Regions from separate parts of the Rahnella variigena genome, predicted to be linked through region 2. Evidence: predicted binding sites of a transcription regulator. Region 2 holds the regulator's gene; the other holds the start of a gene.

Region 1 (3,419 bases), 820 kb from region 2:
GTGGTCAGTATGGTTTCAAAGGGGTGATCCTCAGCGACTGGCTAATCACCAGCAATTGCGAAGACGAATGCCTGAACGGTTCGCCGGAAGGCAAAGAACCGGTCCCTGGCGGTATGTCCTGGGGCGTTGAAAACCTGACGCCACAGCAGCGTTTCGTAAAAGCGGTGAAGGCCGGTGTGGATCAGTTTGGCGGCGTGACTGACTCCCAACTCCTGGTGAATGCGGTCAAAGAAAAACAGCTGACGCAGCAACGGCTGGATGAATCCGTGGTGCGCATCTTAGAACAGAAATTCCGCACCGGACTGTTTGAAAATCCGTTTGTGGATCCTCAGAAAGCGGTGAAAACCGTCGGACGCGCAGACTGGCAGAAAGAAGCCGATGCGGCGCAACGTCACTCCCTTGTTTTACTGCAAAATACCGGTGACCTGTTACCGCTGAAAAAAGGCAAAAAAGTGTGGCTGTATGGTATCGAACCGAAAGCCGCACAGGCCGCAGGTTTCACCGTGGTTGATGCGCCTGAAAAAGCCGATGTCGCGTTGATCCGCGCTCATGCACCTTATGAACAACCGCATAAACAATGGTTCTTCGGTAAACGCCACCATGAAGGTTCACTGGCCTTTACCGATGACAATGCCGATTATCAGGCCATCGTAAAAGCCAGCAAAGCGGTACCCACGGTGGTCACGGTGTACCTCGACCGCCCTGCCATTCTGACCAACGTGAATGACAAAGCAAAAGCGGTGATCGGTAATTTCGGGGTCAGCGATGCGGTGCTGTTTAGCCGTCTGACCAGCAGCGAAGCGTATACCGGCAAACTGCCGTTCGAGCTGCCGTCATCGATGGAAGCCGTGCTTAAACAACAGTCGGATATGCCGCATGACAGCGAAAACCCGCTGTTTGACATTGGCTTTGGTCTGGCGCGTTAACGCCCGCGTTTAGCTGACTACCCTCGCCAGCACAAAACCGTCCCAGCCTTTGCTGCCGACGGTTTGCAGCGCGGTGGCAGATAAGCGGGGTTCCTGCTCAATCATCTCAATAAAGCGGCGAACGCCTTGTACACGGGCGTCGTCGCTATGCGGATCGACAACCGCGCCGTCCCTCACTGCATTATTTCCCGATCTCGGTCGTGAACTTTTTCGATTTTAATAAACTCACTCTTAAAGCTAATCCGTAACTGCGGTTTTGTCTGCGTTTTCAAGGGAATTCTTCAGATTTAGCGATGCGGCAGGCACATCCGATATCCATTGCCTGAGTAAGGTTGTTCGTAAAACAATCAAAAAGCCCCTGCTTTTCATCATGATAAACCTGCGCCAGTTCACACTTTTAGAAGAAACCCCCCATGAATTTGTAAAATAATAATGATAACAATTATCATTAAGTTTAACATTCGTCTCGTTTTCGTTAAGCCATACCGCGTTATTGCACCACGTCTTTCGCGCGGAACCCTGTTGGCTTTTTGGGTCTATTTCACACGCATCAATTAATCACCTGATGATTTATCAGGTTATTTATAGGGAATATGAATATGTTGTTGGCTTTCCCCCTCAAACGCTCGGTGCTTATGTGCGCCATGGCGCTGGCCGTTCCGGCTGCATCAATGGCTGCCGAAGATACGGTGGTTGTCAAAGCCGCACCTGCTGATACCGCAGATGCCCCGACGCAGGGTTACAGTGCAAAAACCAGTAAAAGCGCGACCAAAACGGATCAGCCGCTGATCACTACCGGTCAGGCCGTGTCTGTCGTGACCCGTCAGCAAATGACCGACCAGAACGCCACCACGGTGAACGCTGCACTGAACTATACGCCCGGCGTCTTCACCAACTTTGCCGGTGGCGCAACGCGTTATGACACAATTTCCCTGCGCGGTTTCCACGGCGGTGACGTCAACAACACCTTCCTTGATGGCCTGCGTATTCTCAGCGATGGCGCAACTTACAACTCCATTCAGGTTGATCCGTGGTTCCTCGAACGTATTGATGTGGTGAAAGGCCCGTCTTCTGCGCTTTACGGCCAGAGCATTCCCGGCGGTGTGGTGATGGAAACCACCAAGCGCCCGCAGTTTGCTGAAGAAGGTCACTTCCAGCTTTCCGGTGGTACACAAAACACCAAAGGCGGCGCGTTCGATTACACTAACGCGATCAACGATCAGCTGGCATTCCGCCTGACCGGTATGACCCGCAGCAGCGACACGCAGTACGATCACCAGCGAGAAGAGCGTTACGCGATTTCTCCGCAATTACTGTGGACGCCGGATGAAAACACCTCCCTTTTACTGCGGGCTTATCTGCAAAAAGATCCGTCCGGCGGTTATCACGCCGCAGTGCCTGCCGACGGCAGCCTGTACGGTCAGAAACTGAGCCGTGGTTTCTTCGATGGCGAAACCACCCGCAACCAGTTCAAACGCTGGGAGCAGATCTACAGCTACGAATTCCAGCACGCGTTTAACGACGTATGGTCATTCCGCCAGAACGCCAACTACACCCATTCCAATACCGAACTGGATCAGGTGTATCAGGCTGGCTGGAACGCAGACCGTACGCTGATGAATCGCTACTATTCCGGTGAGAAATCGTCTCTGGATACGTTTGCTATCGACAACCAGCTGGAAGCCGATTTCGCCACTGGCGAACTGGCACATAAAGTGGTTCTTGGCTTTGATTATTCCCACTTTATCAACGACGTGAAATCTGATGGTGCCACCGCTGAGCCACTTAACCCGTACACCGGTGTGGGCGGCGATGCCCTGGATTATTACAGCCATTCACGCGGTAAAAACCGTTATGAGCAGATGGGCACTTATCTGCAAGATGAAATGAGCTGGAACAAGTGGTATCTGACCCTGTCAGGCCGTTACGACACGCTGAAAACCTCCAGCCGCAGCTACGAAAGCATTTACGGCACGCAGAGCAACAGCGAACGTAAAGACGAACACTTCAGCAGCCGCGCTTCCCTGCTGTACGCCTTCGACAGCGGGATTTCTCCGTACGTTAGCTACAGCCAGGCGATGACCCCATCTGCCCTGCCGGGCGCTGATGGCACCCTGCTGAAACCGATGCAGAGCGAGCAATACGAAGCCGGTATCAAATACCAGCCGGTCGGCACGTCCGATATGTACAGCGCGGCGTTGTATGATCTGACGCAAAAAGACGTGGGTAACCGCGTGGTGGTCGGCAGCTATTACGAGCCGGCAGGGAAAATCCGCTCACAAGGTCTGGAGCTGGAAGCCAAGAAACAGGTTACCGAACGCTTCAACGTGATGGCCGGTTATACCTATAACAAAGTGCGTATCCGTGATGCCGCCGAAAACAACGGCAACACGCCGTATGTGACGCCAAAACAAATGGCGTCCATCTGGGGTCAGTACAACACGCCGATTGGTGTGGATATGGGTGCGGGCGTGCGCTACATCGGCACACAAT
Region 2 (3,419 bases):
AAATTTCAGGGCCCTTTGACGGGTCAGCCTGAAGCTGTGCAACCGCACGACTCAGACGCGTCACGGTACGGAAATACTGATCGTTACCTTTGCTGATCAGCGTCATGTTGTTGACCAGTTCGGTACTGTTCCTGGTATTTTGCGTTAATGTGCCAAGTGATGTGACGGTATAAAGGGAAACACCGGCCCACATCACGCAGAAGATGCCAAGAATGGTTAATAAAGCGGCCCTGATGGTAATATTTTTTAAAAACTGCACGATATGCCTCTCTCGAAACAGGACTGTTTCTGGTCTGAGGATTGACGGGGATGCGGAGAATCAAAACAGGTAACCAGCAGGCTTACGCCCCCGGACATGTTTGAACACCTCTCCGGGCATCGATTTCTTTATTATGTTGAGATTGCTCTCGCATCATCTATCGGCGGGACATGCGTAAACTTAAGGAAGGAGCCGGTTTATTTCTTCACTTTGCTTATGACCTCAGGAACCCTGTGGTTGATAAGCACACGATGGCGATAACACTTTAAAATATTGCCCGATAAACTTATTCCCCAGTTAAGAAGGCGAGCAGAAGCATATTCTCCGCCTCGCGAGTTTGTTATCATCTTCGCTATTATTGCCTGCAATGCAGGGCACTTCATTTAGAACAAGAGGTTAGATAATCTTATGGCCGTTGTAGGTATCTTCTTTGGATCCGATACAGGTAACACCGAAAACATCGCTAAAATGATCCAGAAACAATTGGGTAAAGATGTGGCTGAGGTGCATGACATTGCGAAGAGCAGCAAAGAGGATCTGGAAAAATTCGATATTTTGCTGATCGGAATTCCAACCTGGTATTACGGTGAAGCGCAGTGTGACTGGGATGACTTTTTCCCGTCGCTCGAAGAGATAGATTTCGAAGGTAAGCTGGTTGCCCTGTTTGGCTGCGGCGATCAGGAAGACTATGCCGAGTATTTCTGCGATGCACTGGGTACCGTGCGCGATATCATTGAGCCACGCGGCGCAGTGATTGTCGGACACTGGCCAACTGAAGGTTACCACTTTGAAGCATCCAAAGGCCTGGCAGATGATAAGCACTTCATCGGACTGGCAATTGACGAAGACCGTCAGCCGGAACTGACCGCTGAACGTGTTGATGCGTGGGTGAAACAGATCACAGAAGAACTCAGCCTTTCAGAAATTATCGGCTAAAACCCTGTTGGCCCTGAGGATTTATTCTACAATTGAAGGGCCAAACTATTACTGAAATTAACAATTTAACCGCTACAAAATTGTAACTTTCGGTCGTATCAAGGTACACTGAGTTCATCTGTTTTTTCTATCGATCAAGTCGTTGCATTATTAGTGTGACAGGCAATTTGTGATCTTTATTAACAGGCTGTCGTTTACGAGAATGGGCACACTTCCCTTAAACGAAGAACAGTAAACGAACAATTTTGTGCCGCCGATGCCACAGGCTGCATGCCTCAACTTGATTAGCACATAGTAACAGGACTGAATCCGCATGACTGACAACAACACCGCACTGAAGAAAGCCGGCTTAAAAGTCACGCTTCCGCGCCTCAAAATCCTGGAAGTGCTGCAAGCGCCGGAAGGTCATCACGTTAGTGCGGAAGATCTGTACAAGCAACTGATTGATATGGGCGAAGAAATTGGTCTGGCCACGGTATACCGTGTTCTGAACCAGTTTGATGATGCTGGTATCGTCACCCGTCATAACTTCGAAGGCGGCAAGTCCGTATTCGAACTGACTCAGCAACATCACCACGATCACCTGATCTGCCTGGATTGCGGTCGTGTGATTGAATTCCGTGACGAATATATTGAAGGTCGTCAGCGTGAGATTGCTAAAAAACATGGCATCAAACTGACCAACCACAGTCTGTACCTGTACGGTCACTGTGAAGCAGGCGACTGCCGTGAAGATGAATCTTTGCACAATGACAAACCTGCGCATTAATTTGCACAGCTTCGATTGTCGCAAATGTTCTAAATAAACTAACCGCTGGAAAGCGGTTTTTTTATGCCTGTGCTTCACCCCGAACACAGACGCCGCTTGCCGACGTAAAAAACCCCGGCAAGCCGGGGTTTCGCTTTTGATAATGATGTTTTTGCCAGCTAAGGCTTTTACAAAAATCTGCTATTAGTTCGCCATTGCAGGCGCGTTATTGGATGTGATTTCCTGCCAGATTTTACCGCAATCCGCCGCATATGCCTGACCATCACCGGTTTTGCGCGCCGTCAGACAGCGCTGGTAATCCAGCACGCGAACTGTTTCCTGTTCCGCAAATTTCTGGTGTGCTTTTTCCTGTTTCAGCTTGTTCAGCAACACCTGACAGGTCGCCAGTTTGTCCGGATTACCTTCTGAAGAGTTAATACAGGTGCGGTAGTCTTCACGCGTTTGCGAAATCTGTGCCTGATCGGCGGTAGGCGCACAGCCTGCCAGCAGAACAGCCGATACCGCCATCATCAGTAATTTATTCATCGACATAACGACCTCAGAAAATAGTGAATGGAGCAATAACGATGAATTTCACGTCTTTTTCATCCTGGAATATGTTGCCGTAACCCCCGCCCCAGCTCGGAATATCCGAGTGGTTGTCGTACTGGGTGTAATGCAGTTTGAACAGTGTCCCCTTCGCGCGGCCTTCCTGAATGGTGTAAAGCGCATCCAGGCTCCAGGCGCTCTCTTTCAGACGCTGGCTCTGGTCATAAGCGGCGTTGGTACTCGGTTTGGCGTCCCACGCGTAAACGTAAGAACCCCCGACGGCAAAGCCCGGCAGATCCCATTTCGCCAGATCGTAAAGTACGCCGGCGTACACCGCTTTCTCGCCGTTGGCGTTGAAGTCCGAACGGTTATCCCACCACACGTCAAGACGACCGTTGGAGGAGGAATACGTCGGGGTCATACGTTGCAGGAAGTAGCCCTGATTACCTTCCGCTTTGACCATCGTACCTTCCAGCCGCCAGTTAAACTGACCGGTGGTGTAACCGAAAGTCAGCGCCTGCAACCAGGCCATCCCGTCATACAAGCTGTTCGGATCGTTCTTATTGCTGATGCGATCTTCCGCACCGTAGAACTGGTAGCTGGTGGTCAGCGGATTGCCCATCAGATCGATTTTGTAAGACGCTTTGGCAAAATACTGATCGACGTAACTTTCAGCCTGACCAAAAGCGCCTTCCAGCACAAAGTCGTTTTTGAAGTCGTATTTCGCTCCAAGAGAGTGGATGTATGAAACGCCCGTTTTCTTATCGTTCTGGCGGAAATCATCCATTTCCAGATGCCACGGAGATTTATATTCATCCGCCCACATGTAGGAGAAACTCAACTCTCCCGGATCACCGAAATCGTGCTTGTAGCCCGCTTCCGCACCGCGGTAAGTTCCCGGCATGAAGCTCCAGTGCGGTGCAATCA

What was found. Region 2 encodes Fur, which represses iron uptake genes when iron is present. Its sites were predicted from a motif close to ATAATAATGAGAACNACTATCAA; they were not measured.
Region 1: CKQ54_RS13595 (TonB-dependent siderophore receptor) is a predicted target of Fur. The motif match lies at 1,353-1,375, and genes of this name have one in related genera.

Annotation. Positions count from the first base shown of each region.
Region 1 covers NZ_NSDJ01000001.1:2,920,113-2,923,531, reverse strand. The annotation lists gene CKQ54_RS13605 (glycoside hydrolase family 3 protein) at 1-926, shown strand, start outside; partial or broken gene CKQ54_RS13600 (methyltransferase) at 936-1,115, opposite strand; gene CKQ54_RS13595 (TonB-dependent siderophore receptor) at 1,526-3,419, shown strand, end outside.
Region 2 covers NZ_NSDJ01000001.1:2,103,127-2,106,545, reverse strand. The annotation lists gene CKQ54_RS09700 (methyl-accepting chemotaxis protein) at 1-259, opposite strand, end outside; gene fldA (flavodoxin FldA) at 668-1,195, shown strand; gene fur (ferric iron uptake transcriptional regulator) at 1,509-1,964, shown strand; gene chiQ (ChiQ/YbfN family lipoprotein) at 2,148-2,489, opposite strand; gene chiP (chitoporin ChiP) at 2,503-3,419, opposite strand, start outside.